DNA from 4 places in the Ancylobacter sp. TW_SC_1 genome. Region 2 is predicted to be linked to each of the others. Evidence: predicted binding sites of a transcription regulator. Region 2 holds the regulator's gene; each other region holds the start of a gene.
The links. Region 2 encodes PhoB, which activates phosphate uptake and scavenging genes when phosphate is short. Its sites were predicted from a motif close to TGTCATNNANCTGTCAT; they were not measured.
Positions count from the first base shown of each region.

Region 1: the regulator PhoB is predicted to act here: its motif matches at 3,165-3,181, upstream of AC1PZ7_RS06020 (PhnD/SsuA/transferrin family substrate-binding protein).
Region 3: the regulator PhoB is predicted to act here: its motif matches at 1,256-1,272, upstream of phnC (phosphonate ABC transporter ATP-binding protein).
Region 4: the regulator PhoB is predicted to act here: its motif matches at 1,923-1,939, upstream of AC1PZ7_RS11875 (esterase-like activity of phytase family protein).

Region 1 is NZ_CM166365.1:1,295,140-1,300,385, reverse strand. Features, by position in the region: gene AC1PZ7_RS06035 (methanol/ethanol family PQQ-dependent dehydrogenase) at 1-1,145, shown strand, start outside; gene phnF (phosphonate metabolism transcriptional regulator PhnF) at 1,187-1,963, opposite strand; gene AC1PZ7_RS06025 (alpha-D-ribose 1-methylphosphonate 5-triphosphate diphosphatase) at 1,968-3,107, opposite strand; gene AC1PZ7_RS06020 (PhnD/SsuA/transferrin family substrate-binding protein) at 3,242-4,099, shown strand; gene AC1PZ7_RS06015 (phosphonate ABC transporter ATP-binding protein) at 4,210-5,064, shown strand; gene phnE (phosphonate ABC transporter, permease protein PhnE) at 5,057-5,246, shown strand, end outside.
Region 2 is NZ_CM166365.1:434,005-439,250, forward strand. Features, by position in the region: gene AC1PZ7_RS01960 (polyhydroxyalkanoate depolymerase) at 1-488, shown strand, start outside; gene AC1PZ7_RS01965 (LysR family transcriptional regulator) at 521-1,444, opposite strand; gene AC1PZ7_RS01970 (SDR family oxidoreductase) at 1,572-2,336, shown strand; gene AC1PZ7_RS01975 (bifunctional transcriptional activator/DNA repair enzyme AdaA) at 2,457-3,536, shown strand; gene phoB (phosphate regulon transcriptional regulator PhoB) at 3,590-4,291, opposite strand; gene phoU (phosphate signaling complex protein PhoU) at 4,329-5,042, opposite strand; gene pstB (phosphate ABC transporter ATP-binding protein PstB) at 5,068-5,246, opposite strand, start outside.
Region 3 is NZ_CM166365.1:4,103,532-4,108,777, forward strand. Features, by position in the region: gene phnD (phosphonate ABC transporter substrate-binding protein) at 1-328, opposite strand, end outside; gene phnC (phosphonate ABC transporter ATP-binding protein) at 343-1,185, opposite strand; gene AC1PZ7_RS19395 (hypothetical protein) at 1,529-1,990, shown strand; gene AC1PZ7_RS19400 (electron transfer flavoprotein-ubiquinone oxidoreductase) at 2,021-3,697, opposite strand; gene AC1PZ7_RS19405 (uracil-DNA glycosylase) at 3,802-4,674, shown strand; gene AC1PZ7_RS19410 (cytochrome ubiquinol oxidase subunit I) at 4,854-5,246, shown strand, end outside.
Region 4 is NZ_CM166365.1:2,570,821-2,576,066, forward strand. Features, by position in the region: gene AC1PZ7_RS11865 (TRAP transporter small permease subunit) at 1-430, opposite strand, end outside; gene AC1PZ7_RS11870 (TRAP transporter substrate-binding protein) at 596-1,735, opposite strand; gene AC1PZ7_RS11875 (esterase-like activity of phytase family protein) at 2,001-4,217, shown strand; gene AC1PZ7_RS11880 (helix-turn-helix domain-containing protein) at 4,420-5,040, opposite strand; gene AC1PZ7_RS11885 (threonine ammonia-lyase) at 5,187-5,246, shown strand, end outside.

The DNA.
Region 1 (5,246 bases), 860 kb from region 2:
TGCTCCTCGACCCGGAAAAGACCACCGCGCTGGGCAAGCCGGTCGGCAAGGATTCCTCGCTGCGAAGCTGGGAAGGCGACCAGTGGAAGATCGGCGGCGGCGCGCCCTGGGGCTGGTTCGCCTACGACCCGGCGCTGAACCTCATCTATTACGGCAGCGCCAATCCCGGCACCTGGAACCCCAGCCAGCGCCCGGGCGACAACAAATGGTCGGACACCATCTTCGCCCGCGACGCCGACACCGGCGTGGCGCGCTGGGTCTACCAGATGACGCCGCACGACCAGTGGGACTATGACGGCGTCAACGAGATGATCCTGACCGATCAGGTGGTGGATGGACGCACCCGCCCTCTGCTCACCCATTTCGACCGCAACGGCTTCGCCTACACGCTCGACCGTGCGAGCGGCGAACTGCTGGTCGCCGAAAAATTCGACCCGGCGGTGAACTGGGCCAGCGGCATCGACGTGGACCGGACCAGTCCGACCTATGGCCGACCGCTCCTCGATCCGACATACGGCACGGAGGCGGAGGGCGAGGACGTCACCTATACCGGTATCTGCCCGGCGGCGATCGGCGCGAAGAACCAGCAGCCGGCGGCCTACTCGCCGCAGACGCAGCTCTTCTACGTGCCGACCAGCTCCATGTGCATGGACTATGAGCCGTTCCACATCGACTACGCGGTCGGCCAGCCCTATGTCGGCGCGACGCTGAACATGTATCCGGCCTCCGGCGGCGAGGGGCGGACCGGCCGCTTCATCGCCTGGGACAATGTGAAGGGGCGGGTCGTGTGGAGCGTTCCCGAACGCTTCTCGGTGTGGTCCGGCGCGCTCGCCACCGCCGGCGGCGTGGTGTTCTACGGCACGCTGGAAGGCTATCTGAAGGCGGTCGATGCGCGCACGGGCAAGGAGCTCTACCGCTTCAAGACGCCGTCCGGCATCGTCGGCAATGTGATGACCTATGCGCATCGCGGCCGGCAATATGTCGCCGTGCTGTCGGGCATCGGCGGCTGGGCCGGCATCGGCCTCGCCGCCGGCCTTGCCGACCCCAATGCCGGCTCGGGGGCGAAGGACGCCTATGCGGCGCTCTCCAGCTATACCGCGCTGGGCGGCCAGCTCACCGTCTTCGCGCTGCCCGACGGCCCCTAGAGCCCACCCGTTGGCGGCGTCCGCGCGGCGGCAACGCCGCCTCAGAAGACGAAGTCGACCGAGGTCAGCAGCCAGCTGCCGCGCGCCCATTCGATCCGGTTGCCCGCCGCATCCTCGTTGATCGAACTCGTGCGGAAGACCGGCGTACCCGGCGTGAGTTCCAGCAGGGTCGCCTCGTCGAGCGTGGCGAAGCCACCGCTGATGCGCGTCTCGACGCGCCGGTAGCGCTGGATCCCATGCGCGACGAAGACGTCCGTGACCGACTGCCGCCGCGCATAGACCACGGCGAAGTCCGGCAGCAGGGCGGCGGGGAAGACCTTGGTACTGATGTAGATCGGCTGTCCGTCGGCGCTCCGCACCCGGCGCAGCCGGATCACCGGCGCGCCCAGGGGCAGGCGGAGGTGCTCGGCATCGGCCGCGTCGGCGAACTCCTCCTCGAGGATCAGACTGCGGGTGGTGACCGTCTTGCCGTCCGCCCGCAGGCTCTCGGAAAAGCGGCTGCCGTCGCGCACCACCAGCGCCGAAGGCAGGCTGCGCACGAAGACGCCGACCCCCTTGCGTGAGGTGAGATGGCCTTCCTGCTGCAGTTGCTGCAGCGCCCGGCGCAGGGTGACACGGGTGACGCCGAGCTTCTCCGCCAGATGCACCTCGCCCGGCAACTGACTGCCGGGCAGAAGGCAGCCGCTGTCGATCAGCGAAAGCACATAATCATAGATCTGCTGCCAGATCGGGCTGTCGCTGCGCGGGCGGAAGACCAGCCCGTCGAAGCCGGAGACGCCGCCCTGCTGGTGGGGTTGAGACCGGATGCTCCTGTTCACGCGCTCACTCCGCCGCGCTCGCCAGTGCCGGCGCCGGAGAGGTTCCGATCGCCCGGCGGGCATGGACGATGCGCCCCGCAACCATGGTCGCGACGACCTGCGGATGCGCCATGTCCGACGCATCGACAAGGATGAGGTCGGCGCGATTGCCGGCGCGCAGGCTGCCCCTGTCGGCGAGCCGGGCGACACGGGCGGGATTGTGCGAGACGAGCGGCCAGTAGCGCGCCAGTGCCGCCAGATCGCCCGCCGCCAGCGTGAACGCGGCATAGAGCGGGGACGGGTAGTGATAGTCGCTCGTCAGCACCGTGCAGCGTCCCTCGCGGATCGCCTGGGTGGCGTCGAGCGCGCCGTTATGGCTGCCGCCGCGCACCACGTTGGGCGCGCCGAGAATGACGTCCTCGCCGGCGGCGCGGGCGGCCTGCGCGGTTTCCTGGGTGAGCGGGAACTCCGAGGAGACGGCGCCGAGCGCGCGGAAGCGAACGCGCTCCTCGGGCGAGGCCTCGTCATGGGCGAGCAGCACATTGCCGCTGGCGCGCGCCGCCGCCGCGAGCGCGGCAATGGCGGCCGGCACGTCCTCGCGCCGCGCCCAGACGCGGTCGAGCAGCGCCATGTAGTCCTCGCGGCCGAGGCCCGAGCGCTCCGCCATCTGGCCGATCTTGCGGGCGATGGTGCCCTTCAGCACCGAGCCGGTGGTGTGGTCGTTGAAGGCGAGGACCGGCGGCGGCGAGAGGGCGAGCCATTGCGCCACCTCCGCCATGGCGTCGAGCGCGAAGGTCTCCCAGCGCAGATGCAGGCGGGTGTCGCAGCTCAGCTCGTCGCGCAGATCGAGGAAGCTCCGCACGAAGGCGCGCGCCGCCTCCACCGAGCGCAGGCCCGGCTCCCAGGAGATGGTGACGCCGTGAAAGGCGGTGGTGATGCCGTTGGCGACGAGCTGCCGATCGGTGTCGCGCAGCGCCAGCTTCATGTCGAAGCGCACGCCCGGGCGCGGCATGATCTGCCGCTCGAAAGCATCGCCGTGGATATCGACGATGCCCGGCAGCACCAGCAGGCCGCCGGCGTCGAGGCGCGGCGCATTGCCGGTCTCCGGCGCCAGCATCGCGCCGTTCACCCCGAGGGGACGCTCGCTCCATTCGCCGTCAACCAACGCCAGTCCATTTTCTATTAGCCAACTCATAATCCGCCTCGGCACCTGTTACGCGGCTGTCACGTACGCGTCATACGCTGTCTATACAGATAACCCCGCAACGCAGTTCCTGTCTATACAGCAAGGGCCACAAAATGTTTCGCAGCCTCGTTTCCGCCCTCGCCATCACCCTGGCGACGGCCTTCGCGGCCACGGCCGAGCCGGTGCGCTTCGCCGTGACCGACATTGAGGGCCTGGAGGCCCTGCAGCAGGAGTTCGGCGGCTTCCAGAAGGAGCTGGAGAAGGTGACCGGCCTCGACATCGAGCTCATCCCGGTCAGCTCCCGCACCGCCGCCGTCGAGGCGATGAATTCCGGCCATGTCGAGCTGGTGCTCACCGGCCCGGCCGAATATGTCGTGATGAAGGAGCTGAGCCAGCCGCGCATCGTCGTGGCCTGGCAGCGCCCCGACTATTTCGCGCAGATCGCGGTGCTGGCCAACGGACCGATCCGCTCCATCGACGATCTCAAGGGCAAGAAGGTGTCGTTCGGCTCGGTCGGCTCGACCTCGCAGCATCTCGGGCCGGCCCAGGTGCTCGCCGATTTCGGCATCATGTACGGCAAGGATTATGAGGGCGTGATCATCTCCCGCAATGTGGCGGCGGAAGCCCTCATCCGCGGCGACATCGCCGCCATCGGCCTGAATTACGGCCACCTCAACTCGATCCGCAAGGCGTTCCCCAACGCCGCCTTCGCCGTCGTCGCCCGTGGCCGCGACCTGCCCAACGACATCCTCGTCGCCCGCAAGGACATTCCCGAGGAGATCTTCGTGAAGGTGCGCGACGCCTTCCTCAAGCACGGCAACGAGCTGATGGGCGCGGTGCTGCAGGGCGACGACAACCAGAAGTTCAAGGGCGGCATCTTCATCACCGACGTGAAGGACAGCGACTACGACTATGTCCGCTCGATGTACCGCACCATCGGCATCGAGAGCTTCACCTCCTTCGTCGAGTGATCGCTTCCCAAGGCGCCGGACCGGTCCACGGACCGGTCCGGCGTTTCGGCTTTTTGCACGACCGCGATTAGGCGGCTCGACGACAATTTTCCCGACCGATGGAGGCCGCCATGGAGCACGTTCCCGTGCAGACGCTCGCCGGGCCAGGCCCTGCCAGCGCCGGCCCCGACAGTCCGCAGATCGGCCCGCTGGTGAGAGCGCCGACGCCGGCGCCCACCCCGCTGATCATCCGCACGCGCGGCCTCGCCAAGACCTATCCGAACGGACAGGCGGTGTTCGCCGGCGTCGAGCTCGACATTCGCGCCGACCAGCGCGTCGCGCTGATCGGTTCCAACGGCGCCGGCAAGTCGACGCTGCTCAAATGCCTCATCGGCCTTCTGCCCTCGAGCGGCGGCGAGATCACCACGCTGGGCGAGCGCTTCATGGCGGCGCCCACCACCGCGCAGCTGACGCGCCTGCGCCGACAGATCGGCTTCGTGTTCCAGAATCACGGGCTGGTTGGGCGTCAGTCGGTGCTCACCAACGTCATCCAGGGCAAGCTCGGCCTGAAGGGCAGCTGGCGCGCCTGGCACCATGCCCTCGCCCGCCGCGAATGGCGCGAGGAGGCGATGCAGGCGCTCGCCGAGGTGCGTCTTGCCGACCGGGCGAGCGCCCGCGCCGACCAGCTCTCCGGCGGCCAGGCCCAGCGCGTCGCCATCGCCCGCGCGCTGATCCGCCGGCCCAAGCTCCTCATCGCCGACGAGCCGGCCGCGAGCCTCGATCCGGCGGTCGGGCGCGACATCATGCGCATCTTCTCCGAGCTCGCCGGCGAGCACGGCATCACCCTCGTCTACACCACCCACGACATGCAGCACGCGCTCGACTATTCCGACCGCATCGTCGCCCTGAAGGACGGCAAGGTGCATTTCGACCGGCCCACCGCGCGGGTCTCCCGGCGCGACATGGATGGCGTGTTTCATGGCTAGCACCACCGCGCGCACCACCGCGCCCGCGCTTCCCCCGTCGCGGCTCCCGTCGATCTCGCCGCTGTCCTTCACCATGCTCGTCGTGGTCGGCGCGCTGTTCCTCGTCTCGATGGGCCAGGTCGCGCCCTCGCCGGAAAAGCTCGCAGCCGGCCTGCCGCGCATGGCCGAGCTGGTGGGGCGCA
Region 2 (5,246 bases):
ACGGCTTCGTCAGCATGAATCTGCAGCGCCATCTGCAGGCGCACACCGAGATGTTCGGCCATCTCGTCAAGGGCGACGGCGATTCCGCCGCCAAGCACCGCGAATTCTACGACGAGTACCTGTCGGTGATGGACCTGCCGGCGGACTACTATCTGCAGACGCTGCAGACCGTCTTCATCGACCACGCCCTGCCGAAGGGCGAGATGACCCATCACGGCGAGAGGGTGGACACGTCGAAGATCCGCAACGTCGCGCTGCTGACCGTCGAGGGCGAGAACGACGACATTTCCGGCGTCGGCCAGACCCGGGCGGCGCACAAGCTGTGCTCGAACCTGCCCGACGACATGAAGGCGCACTACCTGCAGCCGACGGTCGGCCATTACGGCGTGTTCAACGGCTCGCGCTTCCGTGCCGAGATCGCCCCGCGCATCTCCGACTTCGTGCTCTCGCACAACTGGCCGAAGAAGGGCCACAACCAGCCGGAGTAAGACGGGCGCCCCGTCTTGCTCTCCGTGCCGTGTCAATCGGCGGAGGCACCCTTCTGGGTTCCGATTTCCCAATAGGGCGGATCGCCGAAGGCCGCGCGCAGGCAATCAGCCAATGCGCGCAGCTTGGCCGAGGGGCGGCGCCCTTCGGGATGCGCGACATAGATGAACTCCGGCTCGGCGACGGCGCCGACGTCCACGACGTCGAGGCTGCCGGCCCTGATCGCCGCGCCGGCAAGGAACATCGGCAGCAACGCGATGCCAAGGCCGGCAATGGCGGCGTCGCGCATCACCTCGCCATTATTCACCCGCAGGCCGACCTGGGCGCGCACCTGCACCGTGCGGTCCGGCATCACGAAACGCCAGTCGGCGATGCCGCGATGTGTGTAGAAGATGCCGCGATGCCCATCGAGCGCGGAGAGGCTGCCCGGAGAGCCATGTCGTGCCAGATAGTCCGGCGCCGCCACCAGTTGGCGGCGGCTGCGCGCGAGGCGCCAGGCAACGAGCCGGCTGTCGTGCATCGGCCCGTGCCGGATCACCCCGTCATAGCTTTCCGCCTGCGCGTCGATGCGGCGGTCGTCGAGGTCGAGCGTCAGCTCGATGCCGGGATGGGCGCGCAGGAACGGATAGAGCGCCGGCCCCAGATGCAGGCGGGTGAAGCTGACCGGCGCGGAGAGCCGCAGCGGACCAGCGAGCGTCCCCCGCCGCTCGGCAAGGTCGGCGGCCGCGGAATCCAGCTCGCGCAGCGCAGGCGCGGCGCGCTCCAGGAAGGCCGCGCCGTCCTCGGTGAGCGAGAGCTTGCGGGTCGAGCGGTGAATGAGGCTGGCGCCAAGGCTGCGCTCCAGCTCGGCCAGGCGGTCGCTCACCACGGATTTCGACACGCGCAGCCGGCGGGCGGCCTCGCTGATCGAGCCGGCTCCCGCGATGGCGACGAAAACCGCGATGCCGTCGAGTTTCATCGTTCGGATTTTCCGGACACGAAGTTCACCATCGGCATACTAATCCGAACGGGAGACACGGGCCATACTCTGTGACGAAAACGGGCCGGCGCGGATCGGCCGGCGACATCGATCACGGGGAAATCTCATGCAACGTCTCAACGCGAAGGTGGCTATCGTCACAGGTGCCAGCTCCGGCATCGGTCGCGCAACGGCGCTTCTGTTCGCCGCCGAGGGCGCGAAGGTTGTGGTCGGAGCCCGCCGCAAGGATGAACTCGACACGCTGGTCGCCGAGATTGCTGCTGCCGGCGGCGAAGCGACGGCGCTGGCTGGCGACGTGCGCTCGCAGGACTATGCCAAGGCGCTGGTAGCGTTGGCGACCGAGCGCTACGGTCGGCTCGACATTGCGTTCAACAATGCCGGCACGCTCGGTGAAGGCGGCGACAGTGTCGATGTCTCGGCGGCCGGTTGGAACGATGCGCTGGCGATCAACCTGACCGGCGCCTTCTACGGCGCCCAGCAGCAGATCGCGCAGATGCTCAGGAATGGCGGTGGCTCGGTGATCTTCACCTCCACCTTCGTCGGCTACACCGTCGCCTTCCCCGGCACCGCCGCCTATGCCGCGTCGAAATCCGGCCTGATCGGCCTGACGCAGGCGCTCGCCGCCGAATACGGGCCGCAGGGCGTGCGGGTGAACGCGATCCTTCCGGGCGCGGTCGACACGCCGATGTTCCGCGAACGCAATCCCGACGCGGCCGGACAGGCCTTCCTCGTCGGACTGCACGCGCTGAAGCGTGTCAGCCAGCCCGAGGAGATCGCCCGCTCAGTGCTTTATCTCGCCTCGGACGATGCGTCCTTCGTGTCCGGCACGGCGCATCTGGTCGATGGCGGATTGTCGATCACCCGTACCTGAGCCGTGACGGACGGCGCCCGGGCGGTACGCTCTGCAGCCAGGTCGCGCGGCAATGCCGCGCGAGGAAATAACCGCCCGATTTGCGGCGGCACACCATCCGGGCGATGCTAGATTTTGCCCATGCTGTTCGATCTGCCCGATCACGAGACGCTCTACCGCGCCCTTCTCGACCGCGACGAAGGCTATGAGGGCCGCGCTTATGTCTGCGTCGCCTCCACCGGCATCTTCTGCCGGATGACCTGCCCCGCGCGCAAGCCGAGGCCGGAGAACTGCACCTTCGTCGCGACGGTCGGCGAGTGCATCGAGGCCGGCTTCCGCCCCTGCCGGCGCTGCCATCCGCTGCAGCCCGCGGCGAGCGCCGACCCGGCGATCGGGGCACTGCTCGCCGCGCTCGATGAGCATCCCGCGCGCCGCTGGAGCGAGGACCATGTCGCACGGATGGGGTTCGACCTGTCGACGGTGCGACGCAGCTTCAAGCGGCAATTCGGCATGACCTTCCTCGAAATGGCGCGGCACCGGCGGCTGAGAGAGGGCTTCGAGACGCTCTCGGACGGCGGCAAGGTCATCACCGCGCAGCACGACGCCGGCTTCCAGTCGGCGAGCGCCTTCCGCGCCGCCTTCGCCCGGCTCATGGGCTGCGCGCCGGGCGACATCGCCGGGCATGGCACGCTGCTGGCCGACTGGATCAGCACGCCGCTTGGCGACATGATCGCCATCTGCAGCGCCTCCCATCTGCACCTGCTGGAATTCATCGAGCGCAAGGGTTTGCCGGCCGAGATCGCGCGGCTGCGGAAGCGGGCGCGCGGCGATCTCGGAATCGGCGGTTACGCCCCCACCGAGCAGATCCGCGCCGAGCTCGCCGACTTCTTCGCCGGTACGTCGGCCGCCTTCCGGACGCCGCTGGCACTCGACGGCAGCGCGTTCACGCGCGCCGTCTGGTCCGAGCTGCGGCAGATTCCACCCGGCGCGACGGTGAGCTATTCGGAAATCGCCCGCCGGATGGGGCAGCCCTCGGCGATCCGCGCCGTCGCCCGGGCGAACGGCGCCAACCAGATCGCGCTGGTGATCCCCTGCCACCGCGTCATCGGCGCGGACGGCTCGCTGACCGGCTATGGCGGCGGGCTCTGGCGCAAGCAGCGGCTTCTGGAGATCGAGCAGCAGTACCGGCAGGGTCGCGACAGGGTCGCCGCGACGGGGTGATGCGACGCCACCCCCCCGCATCATCCCGGCCGATGCGCAGCTTGGACGGCCCGTCAGTGCGCCCGGGCGAACATCTCGTTGAACGAGTAGCCGGAGCCGCGCACGGTGCGGATCGGGTCCGGCTGACGCGCCCGGTTGAGTGCCTTGCGCAGGCGTCCGACATGCACGTCGACCGTCCGCTCGTCGATATAGACGTCCTGTCCCCACACGCCGTCGAGCAGCTGCTCGCGCGAATAGACCCGTCCCGGCGACTGCATGAGAAATTCCAGCAGGCGGAACTCGGTGGGGCCGAGATGCAGCTCGCGGCCGGCGCGGTGCACCCGCTTGGTCTCGCGGTCGAGCTCGATGTCGCCGGCGCGCAGCAGGGTCGAGATGTGCTCGGGCTTGGCCCGGCGCAGCAGCGCCCGCACCCGCGCCACCAGTTCGGGAACCGAGAAGGGCTTGACGACATAGTCATCCGCGCCGGTGGCGAGGCCGCGCACCCGCTCGGTCTCCTCACCGCGCGCGGTGAGCATGAGGATCGGCATGCGCTCCGTGTCGGGGCGCGCGCGCAGGCGCCGGCACAGCTCGATGCCGGAGAGCCCCGGCAGCATCCAGTCGAGGATCAGCAGATCCGGGACGCTTTCGCGCAGCCGGGTCTCGGCCTCGTCGCCGCGCCCGACGCTCTCGACCGCATATCCCTCGGATTCGAGATTGTAGCGCAGCAGGAGGGTGAGGGGCTCCTCATCCTCCACGATCAGAATATTGGTCGGCATGGTCTGGTTCCCGATCGTTCGTGGGGCACCGGGGGCCTCAGGCCGGGAACGCCACGCTGGTCAGGCTGCTGGTGTCCTGCTTCGGCCGTTCCTCCGTCAGGAGCTGACCGGTGACGAGATAGTGGATCGTCTCGGCAATGTTGGTGGCGTGGTCGCCGATGCGCTCGATGTTCTTGGCGCAGAACAGCAGGTGCGTGCACAGCGAGATGTTGCGCGGGTCCTCCATCATGTAGGTGAGGAGTTCGCGGAACAGCGAGGTGTAGAGCACGTCGACCTCGCCATCGCGCTGCCAGACTTCCAAGGCACGGGTCTCGTCGCGGCTCGCGTAGGAATCGAGCACCATCTTGAGCTGCTCGAGCACGATGGTCGACATGTGCTCCACGCCGCGCACCAGCTTCTGCGGATGGAACTCGCCGGTGAGGGCGAGGACGCGCTTGGCGGTGTTCTTGGCGAGGTCGCCGATGCGCTCCAGATCGTTGGCGATGCGCATGGCGGCGACGATCTCGCGCAGGTCGCCGGCCAGCGGCTGGCGGCGGGCGATGATGAGCACCGCCTTCTCCTCGATCTCCCGCTGCAACAGATCGACCGGACCGTCGAGCACGATCACCTTCTGGGCGAGCTCGCTGTCGCGCTTGACAAGCGCCTGCACGGAGTCGGCGACAAGGCGTTCGGACTGTCCGCCCATCTCGACCACGCGGCGGCCGAGTTCCTTCAGGTCGGTGTCGAACGACGAGACGATATGTTCGGTCATGGGTCAGGCCTCTCTCGTCGTGCGTTCAGCCGAAGCGGCCGGTGATGTAGTCGCGGGTGCGGGCTTCGCGCGGGTTGGTGAAGATCTCGTTCGACGCGGCGACCTCGATCAGTTCGCCGAGATAGAAGAACGAGGTGATGTCGGCACAGCGCGCCGCCTGCTGCATGTTGTGCGTGACGATGACGATGGTGAATTCCTGCTTCA
Region 3 (5,246 bases), 1.2 Mb from region 2:
AGCCGTCCGGCTTGGCGGTCTTGACGAAGACTTCGCCATTGGAGCGATCGACGGCTTCCATGGCCGACTTGTTGCCGAACCACGCAACATCGACCTTCTTGAAGCGCATGCCCTCGATGACGCCGGCATAGTCGCCGACGAAGAAGGGCTTCACCGGCATGCCGATGGCCTTCTCCATGTCCTTGAGCAGGGGCTCGAAGCTCTTGGCGAGGTTGGCCGAGGATTCGGTGGAGATGAAGCCGAAGTTCAGCTCCTTGATTTCGTCGGCGCGCGCCGGGGCGCTCGCGAGGGCGGCCAGCGCGAGGCCGGCGGCGAGGAGGCGTTTCATGGTGGTAGCTCCTGTCAGGAAACGGGCTGGGTGGTGGCGACGGCATCGGCCGGGGCCGCTACCGCGAACTGGCTCGGCAGGATCAGCTCCTCGGCGCTCGCGCCGTAGAGCTCGGTGAGGAAGCCTGCATTGATCTTGGAAGCGGGGCCGTCGAACACGACGCGCCCGCCATTCATCGCGATGACGCGGTCGAAATAGGCGGTGGCGTAATCCACCTGATGCAGCGAGACGACCAGCGCGATGCCGTGGTCGCGGCTCATCGTCACCAGCGTGTCCATCACGCGCTTCGCCGATTTGGGATCCAGCGAGGCGATCGGCTCGTCGGCGAGCACGAGGCGGGCGCCTTGCACCAGTGCGCGGGCGATGGCGACGCGCTGCTGCTGGCCGCCGGAGAGCTCGCGGGCGCGCTTGGCGGCATGCTGGGCAATACCGACCTCGGCGAGCGCGGCATAGCCGGTGCGCCGCTCGTCGGCATTGAACAGGCCGAGCGTGCCGCGCAGCGCATTCATCCGCCCGAGCGCGCCGACCAGCACATTGGCCATGACCGAGAGACGCCCGGACAGGGCGAACTGCTGGAAGACGAGGCCGATATTGCGGCGCGCGGAGCGCACCTCGGAGGCGAGCCTTCCGGCCTCCTGCACCTTGACGCCAAAGGCGTGGACGGCGCCGGTGCCGCGGCCCTGCGCGTCGGCCAGGATCAGCCCGGACGCCAGGCGGATCAGCGTCGACTTGCCCGAACCCGAGGCGCCGATCAGCGCCACGCGTTCGCCTTCCCGGATCGTCAGCGAGACGTTGTCCACGGCACGCATCGCGCCATAGGTCTTGGTGACGCGGTCGAGTTGAAGCGCTGCCGCCATCGGATCTCCGCCGGCCTGTTGAAGACCGGCTTGGGGTAGCCCCCCGCAATGACGGGTGGATGAAGCTGGGATTACAGTTTCATGACGGCCCACCGCCCATGCGCCGGCGCCGTTTCGCCCGCCCGCCGCCGAGTCTCGCCGCGGAGTCACACCGCCGCCGGCGCGTCCGGCTTTTCCCGAAGGTTTCCAATTCGCAGCGCGTGTGACGCCGCGCCCCTCGCGGCGCCGGTGCGGGCGTGGCCCGGCGAAAAGTCCGGCGGGGACGGCCTCCCGCCTTGATTGACTTTGCCTCCCCCGTCGCCACACTCGCGGCGGGAACAGGATGATCGGGGCGAGGGGTTCGATGTATTACGCGGTCGTAGTGCTGACCATGGTCGTGGCGCCGCTCATCAGCATCGGCGCCGAGATGGCCACCACCACGGGCATTGTCGGCTTCCTCGCCGTTGCCACCAAATGGTTCGTCTTCTGGGCGGTCGGCGTGCGGCTGCTGATCGCCGGCATCTCGCAGATCGTCCGCCCCGGCTACACCGCCAAGACGATCCTGGGCATCGACGATCCGCGCGTCCATGTGCTGGCGCAGGAACTCGGCTTCGCCAATGTCTCGACCGGCCTTGCCGGCGTGCTGTCGATCGTCTTCTCGATCTGGGCGCTGCCGGTGGCCTTCATCGGCGGGCTGTTCCTGGGCCTCGCCGGCATCAACCACCTCAACCGCCAGAACCGCAGCATGCGCGAGAATGTGGCGATGATCACCGACTTCTGGGGCGCCATCGTCCTGCTGGCCGCCTTCGTGTTCAGCCTGTTCTAGAGACGACGGCGGCCGGAAAGCCGCCGTTCCTTACATGTTCGGGTAGTTCGGCCCGCCGCCGCCTTCCGGCGCGACCCAGTTGATGTTCTGGTTCGGATCCTTGATATCGCAGGTCTTGCAGTGGACGCAGTTCTGCGCGTTGATCACGTAGCGCGCGCCGTCGCTCCCGCCATCCCCCTCGATCCACTCATAGACGCCGGCCGGGCAATAGCGCGCCGAGGGCCCGCCATAGACATCGTGTTCCGACGTCTTCTGCAGCACGGGATCGGCTACCTTGAGGTGGATCGGCTGGTCTTCCTCGTGATTGGTGTTCGACAGGAACACCGAGGACAGCCGGTCGAAGGAGACGATGCCGTCCGGCTTGGGATAGTCGATCCGCTTCGCCTGCGCGGCGGGCTTCAGCGTCGCATAGTCCGGCTTGCCGTGCCGGAGCGTGCCGAAGGGCGAAAAGCCGAACAGCGTGTTCGCCCACATGTCGAGCCCGCCCAGCGCGATGCCGGCATAGGTGCCGAGCTTCGACCAGAGCGGCTTGGCGTTGCGCACCTTCCACAGGTCGCGCCCGATGTCGGAGCCGCGCCAGCCGGCCTCATAGCCCTCCAGCACATCGTGCTGGCGCCCCTCGCCCAGCGCCTTCGCCACTTCCTCGGCGGCGAGCATGCCCGACAGCACCGCGTTGTGGCTGCCCTTGATGCGCGGCACGTTGACGAAGCCGGCCGCGCAGCCGATGAGCGCGCCGCCGGGGAATACCAGCTTCGGCACCGACTGGAAGCCGCCCTCGGTGATGGCGCGCGCGCCGTAGGAGACGCGCTTGCCGCCCGCCAGCGTGGAACGCACCAGCGGATGGGTCTTGAACCGCTGGAACTCCTCGAACGGCGAAATCCATGGGTTGGCGTAGTTGAGATGGAGCACGAAGCCCACCATCACCTGCCGGTCCTCCATGTGGTAGAGGAAGGAGCCGCCGCCGGTGGCGCCGTCGAGCGGCCAGCCGAAGGAATGCTGCACCAGCCCCGGGCGGTGCTGCTCGGCCGGCACGGTCCACAGTTCCTTCAGCCCGATGCCGAATTTCTGCGGTTCGCGCCCGGCGTCCAGCGCGTAGCGGGCGATGAGCTGCTTGCTGAGCTGGCCGCGCGCGCCTTCCGCGAACAAAGTGTATTTCGCGCGCAGCTCCATGCCGCGGGTGAAGCGGTCGGTCATCTCGCCGTCGCGACCGATTCCCATGTCGCCGGTGGCGATGCCGACGACCCTGGTCGGGTCCGCCGCGTCATGGAGCAGCTCGGCGGCGGCAAAGCCGGGATAGATCTCCACGCCGAGTGCCTCGGCCCTGGCGGCAAGCCAGCGGCAGACCGTGCCGAGCGAGCCGATATAGGCGCCGTGATTGTTCATCAGCGGCGGCATCAGCATGTTGGGCAGCCGCAGCGCGCCGGCCGGGCCGAGCAGATAGAAGCGGTCGTCCGTCACCGGCGTCTTCAGCGGCGCGTCGGGCGCGTCGCGCCAGTCGGGGAACAGCCGGTCGAGGCCGACCGGGTCGATCACCGCGCCGGAGAGAATGTGCGCGCCGACCTCCGAGCCCTTCTCCACCACCACGACGGAGAGATCCTCGTTGAGCTGCTTCAGCCGAATCGCCGCCGCAAGGCCCGCCGGGCCCGCGCCGACGACCACGACATCGAACTCCATGGCCTCGCGTTCCGGCAGTTCCGCCGCGTTCATCTCTTCCCTCCGCCGCCGCAACGTGCTGATTGGACTTCTTCCACGCTTGCCCCGGCCTGACAACCATCCCTCCGACGGATAGGATCGGGGAACCGACGGGAAGAATGCTCCTTATGAGTTGGACACTTAGCGACCAAGACGCAATCGCCGACATCCTCGCCTTCCATGTCGAGGCGGGGGTCGATGTCGCGCTGGGCGAGGCGCCGGTCGACCGTTTCGCGGAAAGCGAGGCGGAGCGCGGCGCGGCGCTCGCGCGTGCGGCGCGGGCACCCGCACGGCCGGCCGAGGAGCCCGCCGCTGCGCGCTCCACGCCTTCGGCACCGGCCGCTCCTCGCCCGCCGGCGACGGCGCCCTCGCCCGAAGGGGGCCCGCCCCCGCCCGATCTCGCCGCCATCGAGGCCCGCGAGGCCGCCGCCGGCGCGCCGAGCCTCGATGCGCTGCGCGACCTGCTCGAACGTTTCGACGGCTGCCCGCTCAAGCACACCGCGACACGCCTCGTCTTCGCCGACGGCAATCCCGCCGCCCGGCTTATGCTGGTGGGCGAGGCGCCGGGACGCGAGGAGGACATCGAGGGCAAGCCCTTCGTCGGGCGCTCCGGCAAGCTGCTCGACCGCATGCTCGCCGCCATCGGCATCGACCGCACGAGCGCCTACATCGCCAATGTCGTGCCCTGGCGTCCGCCGGGAAACCGCACGCCGACGCCGCAGGAAACCGCCATCTGCCTGCCCTTCATCCGCCGGCAGATCGAGCTCGCCGATCCGGACGTCCTCGTCTGCCTCGGCGGCCCCTCGGCGCAGACCCTGCTCGGCATACGCGACGGCATCACCAAGGCGCGCGGACGGTGGATGGATTACGACACCGGCAGCCGGGTCATCCCGGCGCTGGCGACCTTCCATCCGGCCTATCTGCTGCGTTCACCGCTCGGCAAGCGCATGGCGTGGCGGGATCTGCTCGCCATCCAGGCCCGGCTCGGCTAAGCGCCATCCAGATACCGTAGACGATCCCCCCATCGGCTTGACGCGATGAGAGGCGCGGATCGGCGCCGGCTGCCCGCGCGTCCGGCCTAAATTGATTTGAGGCATTCCATTGTGCGACGCGCCAGCTTACTCTGGTGCGTATCACCTTTTCGTAAGCGGTGATGGCAGGGGGGAAACCGATGGAATTCGATCCCATCATTCTGGCGCGCATTCAGTTTGCCTTCACCGTTTCCTTCCACATCATTTTCCCGAGCTTCACCATAGGATTGGCGGCCTATATCGCCACGCTCGAAGTGCTGTGGATCACCACCGGCCACGAGCGCTACCACCGCATCGCCCGCTTCTTCACCAAGATCTTCGCGGTGTCGTTCGCGATGGGCGTGGTCTCCGGCATCGTGATGTCCTACCAGTTCGGCACGAACTGGAGCCGCTTCTCGCATGTCGTCGGCAACGTGGTGGGGCCGCTGATCGGCTACGAGGTGCTGACCGCCTTCTTCCTGGAGGCGACCTTCCTCGGCATCATGCTGTTCGGCTGGAACCGGGTGCCGCGCGGGCTGCACGTCCTCGCCTCG
Region 4 (5,246 bases), 2.1 Mb from region 2:
CGACGAAGGGAATGATGGCCTTGAACGGCCAGATGACCGGGCCTTCCGGACTGAAGGAGGAATGCTCGTTCAGCAAATAGGAGAGGTAGAAATAGCCCCAGCCGGAATAGATCAGCGCCAGGATGCCCGGGAAGTAGAACAGGAAGTACAGGACGAGGTCGCTCTTGGCCTGCGTCGTCGGGTGCCATTTCCGATAAATGAAGTCGCCCCGCACATGGCCGTTGCGCGACAGGGTATAGGCACCCGCCATCATGAAGAGGGCGCCATAGAGCATCAGGCTGACGTCATAGGCCCAGGTGGTGGGGTCGCGCAGAACATAGCGGCGGAACACCTCATAGCAGATGGCCGCCATGAGGATGACGATGCACCAGGCGAAAAGCTTGCCGATGAAGGCGTTCAGCCGGTCGACGCCGAGAAGGATGGATTGCATGGGGAGTGGCCTTTTGTGGCATGGCCTCTTGGCGCGGTTGCATAGCTGTGACTCATCGCCGAAACCGTGCCCCGAGGCAGGTTCCGCGATGCACTGTCATCCATGATGCGACCGAAACAAGAGCCCCCCTCCGTTGCCGGAGAGGGGCGCGCTAAGACAGCGGGATCAGGCCGTCTTGAAGAAGTGGTCGTAAGCGAACTTGGAATCCGGCTCGTATTCCAGACGGAAGCCGACGATGCGCTTGGCCCATTCCTTCTGGCTGTCGACCACCTTCTTGAAGACGGGGTCGGCCGAAAGGTTGGCGATCACGACGTCCCAGGCATTGAGCTGAGCCTCGAGCACCGCCTTCGGCGTCGGCAGCACCTTCACGCCACGCGCCTTGATCGCCGCAAGGTCCTTGGAGTAGCGGTCCTGCGCCTTCCACATCATGGTGGAGGAGGTGGCGTCGGACGCGCCCTTCAGGATCTCCTGTACATCCTTGGGCAGGCTGTCGAACTTGGTCTTGTTGAACAGGATCTCGAAGCACTCGAGCGCCTGATGGTAGCTGCCGAGCATGTAGACCTTGGCCACATCAGGGAAGCCGAGAATGAGGTCGGAGGACGGGTTGTTGAACTCGGCGCCGTCGAGCAGGCCGCGGTCGATCGCCGGCACGATTTCGCCGCCCGGCACGATGGTCACCGCCGCGCCGAACTCCTTGAAGAGGTCCGCGCCGAGGCCGACGGTGCGGTACTTCATGCCCTTCATGTCGTCGGCGCTGGTGATTTCCTTCTTGAACCAGCCGAGCGGCTGGCTGGGCATCGGCCCGGTCAGCATGCCGACGACGTTCAGCTTCAGCGTGTTCTGCACCAGGTCGTCATAGAGCTCCTGGCCGCCGCCGTAGCGTACCCAGCCGAGCAGTTCGTCCGCGTCCCAGCCGAAGGCCGGGGCCGTGCCGAACAGCGAGAACGCCTTGCTCTTGCCGTACCAGTAGGCGGCGACGCCGTGGCCGCCATCGAGGATGCCGGAAGACACCGCGTCGAGCATCTGGAAGGCGGGGACGACCGAGCCGGCCGGCAGGATCTCCAGCTCCACGCGCCCGCCGGTCATGGCGTTGACGCGCTTCACATAGTCGCCGGCGAACTCGTGGAAGATGTCCTTGTTCGGCCAGGTCGACTGGAATTTGAGCTTGATGGGCGCCTGGGCATGGACGGCCGGGGCGGCGATGACCGTCGCGCCGGCAGCGGCGGCGGCAGTTGCGATGAAGCGACGACGATTGGTGCGGACGTCGTGACGCGAGTCCACACTCTTCCCTGACGTATCGGTCATGGGCGGTTCCTCCTATGGCGTTTCCTACGCGGGTTATCCCGCCGGGCGGCGATCAAGCGCCTTGTCCCGTTGGTTCAAGAGACGATGCCGAAAGGGTAAGTGCAAGCCAAAACTCGCGCCATAATCATAAATTCCATTCGACCTAAGTCGAACTCGGCAGGCGTTTCGGCATGCTTGACGGCGAAATCGTCATCGCGCTGTCACGGGCCGGGAATTGAACGGCGTCAGGCGGGCGTTCGTCCGCATTCTGACGGGGATCAATTCCATGCGCTCGATTCTTCTCGCCGGCGTGTCGGCGGCAGTACTCGGCCTTGCCGCATTCGCGGCGCCGGCTCAGGCAGCCGATGCCGCGTTCAATCGCATCGCCACCTTCAACGTGGTCGAAAACCTGCCGGCGGGCGCCGATCCGGCCAAGTCGACGGCCGCCGAGATCATCACCTTCACCGAGGACGGCAAGACGCTGATCTACAGCGACAGTCCCGGCCAGCGCATCGGCTTCATCGACATCACCGACCCGGCTGCGCCGAAGCCGGCGGGCATTGTCGCGCTCGACGGCGAGCCGACCACCAGCGTCGTCATCGGCGGCAAGGTCTATGTCGGCGTCAACACGTCGGAATCCAAGGCCAATCCGTCTGGCCACCTTGCCGTCGTCGACATCGCCAGCCGCAAGGTCGAGGAGAAGGTCGATCTCGGCGGGCAGCCCGACTCGATCACCAAGAGCCCGGATGGCGGCTATCTCGCCATCGCGATCGAGAATGAGCGCGACGAGGACGTCAATGACGGCGCCATTCCCCAGTCGCCGCCCGGCAACCTCACCTATTTCCGCATCAAGGACGGCGTGGTCGATCCGGCCAGCAAGACGGTGGTGAGCCTCACCGGCCTCGCAACCGTCGCGCCGGAGGATCCCGAGCCGGAATATGTCGATATCAACTCCCGCAATGAGGTCGTCGTCACCCTGCAGGAGAACAACCATATCGTCGTCGTCGACCTGCCGACCGGCAAGATCGTCTCGCATTTCCCGGCGGGCACCGTCGATCTCGACCATATCGACACCAAGAAGGATGGCGTCATCGACCTGTCCGGCACGCTCAAGGCCGTGGCGCGCGAGCCCGACACCGTGCAGTGGATCGACGACGACCGCTTCGTCATCGCCAATGAGGGCGACTGGAAGGGCGGAACGCGCGGCTTCTCTATCTTCGACAAGACCGGCAAGCTGCTGTTCGAGAGTGGCGCGGCGCCCGAGCACATGGCAGTGCGGCTCGGTCACTATCCCGACAAGCGCAACAAGAAGGGCATCGAGATGGAGGGCGCGGAAGTCGCGACCTTCGGCGACGAGCGCCTGATCTTCGTCGCTTCCGAGCGTGGCTCGCTGGTCTTCGTCTACCGCGACAAGGGTGGCGCCGAAGCGCCGGAATTCCTGCAGGTGCTGCCGGGCGGCGTCGGGCCGGAAGGGCTGATCGCCATTCCCAGCCGCGAGCTGTTCGTCACCGCCGCCGAGACCGACCGGCGCGAGGATGGCGGCATCGGCTCGGTCGTGACCGTCTATCAGCGCCAGCCGGGCGCCAAGCCGTCCTATCCGACGATTCTCTCGGCCGACGGCCCGGACGGGCTGCCGATCTGGTGGTCGGCCCTTTCGGGCTTCGCCGCCGACGCCAAGCAGCCGGGCAAGCTCTACGCAGTGTCCGACAGCGCCTACGCGCAGGCGCGCATCCTCACCGTCGACGCCACTTCCCTGCCGGCGAAGATCGTCGCCGCCACCGTGCTGACCAAGGGCGGCGAACCGGCCAAGGGCCTCGATCTCGAAGGCATTGCGGTGCGTCCCGAGGGCGGCTTCTGGGTGGTTTCGGAAGGCAATCCGGAGAAGAAGGAGAAGGCGACGCAGAACCTTCTGCTGCGCGTCGATGCCGATGGCGCCATCGCGGAGGAAATCGCGCTCCCCGAGGCGGTGGCGGCGCAGGCCACCCGCTTCGGCTTCGAGGGCGTCGCGGTGGTCGGCTCGGGCGCCGAGGAGACGGTGTGGATCGCCGTCCAGCGCGAGTGGAAGGACGACCCGAAGGGTTTTGCCAAGCTGATCGCCTACAGGCCGGCCGACAAGAGCTGGGGCTATGTGCGCTACCCACTCGAAAAGTCCGCCAAGGGTTGGGTGGGTCTTTCCGAACTGGCGCCGTACAAGGACGGGCTGATCGCCATCGAGCGCGACAACCTGATCGGGTCGGACGCCGCGATCAAGAAGCTCGCCTATGTCTCACTCAAGGGCGTGAAGCCGGTGGCTCTCGGCAGCGAGGAAAAGCCGGCCGAACTCACCAAGAGCGAGGTGAAGGACCTGCTGCCCTTGCTTCAGGCTCCGAAGGGCTACGTGCTCGACAAGGTCGAGAGCTTCGCCATCGACGCGAATGGAAACGCCTTCATCGTCACCGACAATGACGGCGTGGACGGGACCTCCGGCGAGACGCAGTTCATGGCGATCGGAAAGCTCGACTGACCGGGATGTCCTGAGCCGAGGCATCGACCTCCCCGTTTCCCTCATCCCCGGGCTTGACCCGGGGACCCAGCCTTGCCGCCGGCTTCCGGTCCAAGTCTGGGTGGCCAGGTCGGGTCCGGCTATGAGGGGAGCAGGGGCGCTCGGAAACGGAGCATGGACGGGCGCCTCGGGCGCCCGTTTGCATTCAGGGGGTGCGCGCCGCTCAGTCGAGCACGGCGGCCTTGAGCAGGCAGACCATGGTGGCGTGCGCCGTTTCGTCGCTGACGTTGCGGATGATGTGGCGGCGGTCGCAACGGTAGCGCAAGGTCTCGCCGGCCCGCGCGGTCTCGATCACGTCGCCGCATTCCACCTGCAACTCGCCGGCGAGCACGGACAGGCACTCCACCGAGCCGCGCTGGTGGCCGTCCGAGACCAGTTCGCCGCCAGGCTCGGCAACGAAGTCGAACCATTGCAGCCATTCCACCGTCTTGATCCAGCCGGTGATGGTGAGGCGGCACTTGCCGTCCTCGGAGACCAGGATCGGCGTGTCGCCCCGCGTCAGGTGCTCGACGAAGGGCTCGTCATCCGTCGCCGCCATGAAGCGGTCGATCGACATGTCGAGGGCCTGCGAGAGCCGCCAGACCGTGGCGAGTGTGGGATTGGTCTCGTTGCGCTCGATCTGGCTGATGATCGACTTGGCGACGCCGGACTGCTCGGAAAGCTCGGAGAGCGAGAGGTTGTAGGCCTTGCGCAGGCGCTGGATGGTGCGGCCGAGCTGGCCGGTGATCGCCTGCGCCCCGGCATCCATGTCGCTCCGATCGAGACTGCGCGTGCGACCCGACATGCCTGCTCCTGTTTGGTGTTATGGGACATACATCTAGGTCGGCCCGGCGAGGTGGCGCAAGCGCGCCGCACGGGGGAGCGAAAAAGGTCGCGCAAAAGGCGGTGAAATCGCATGCACGCGACCTGCCGGCGGACTAAGCTTGCCGCATGATGCAGAGCAACGCCCTTCCCACCGTCGACGACGTCATCTCGGCCGCCGAACGCCTG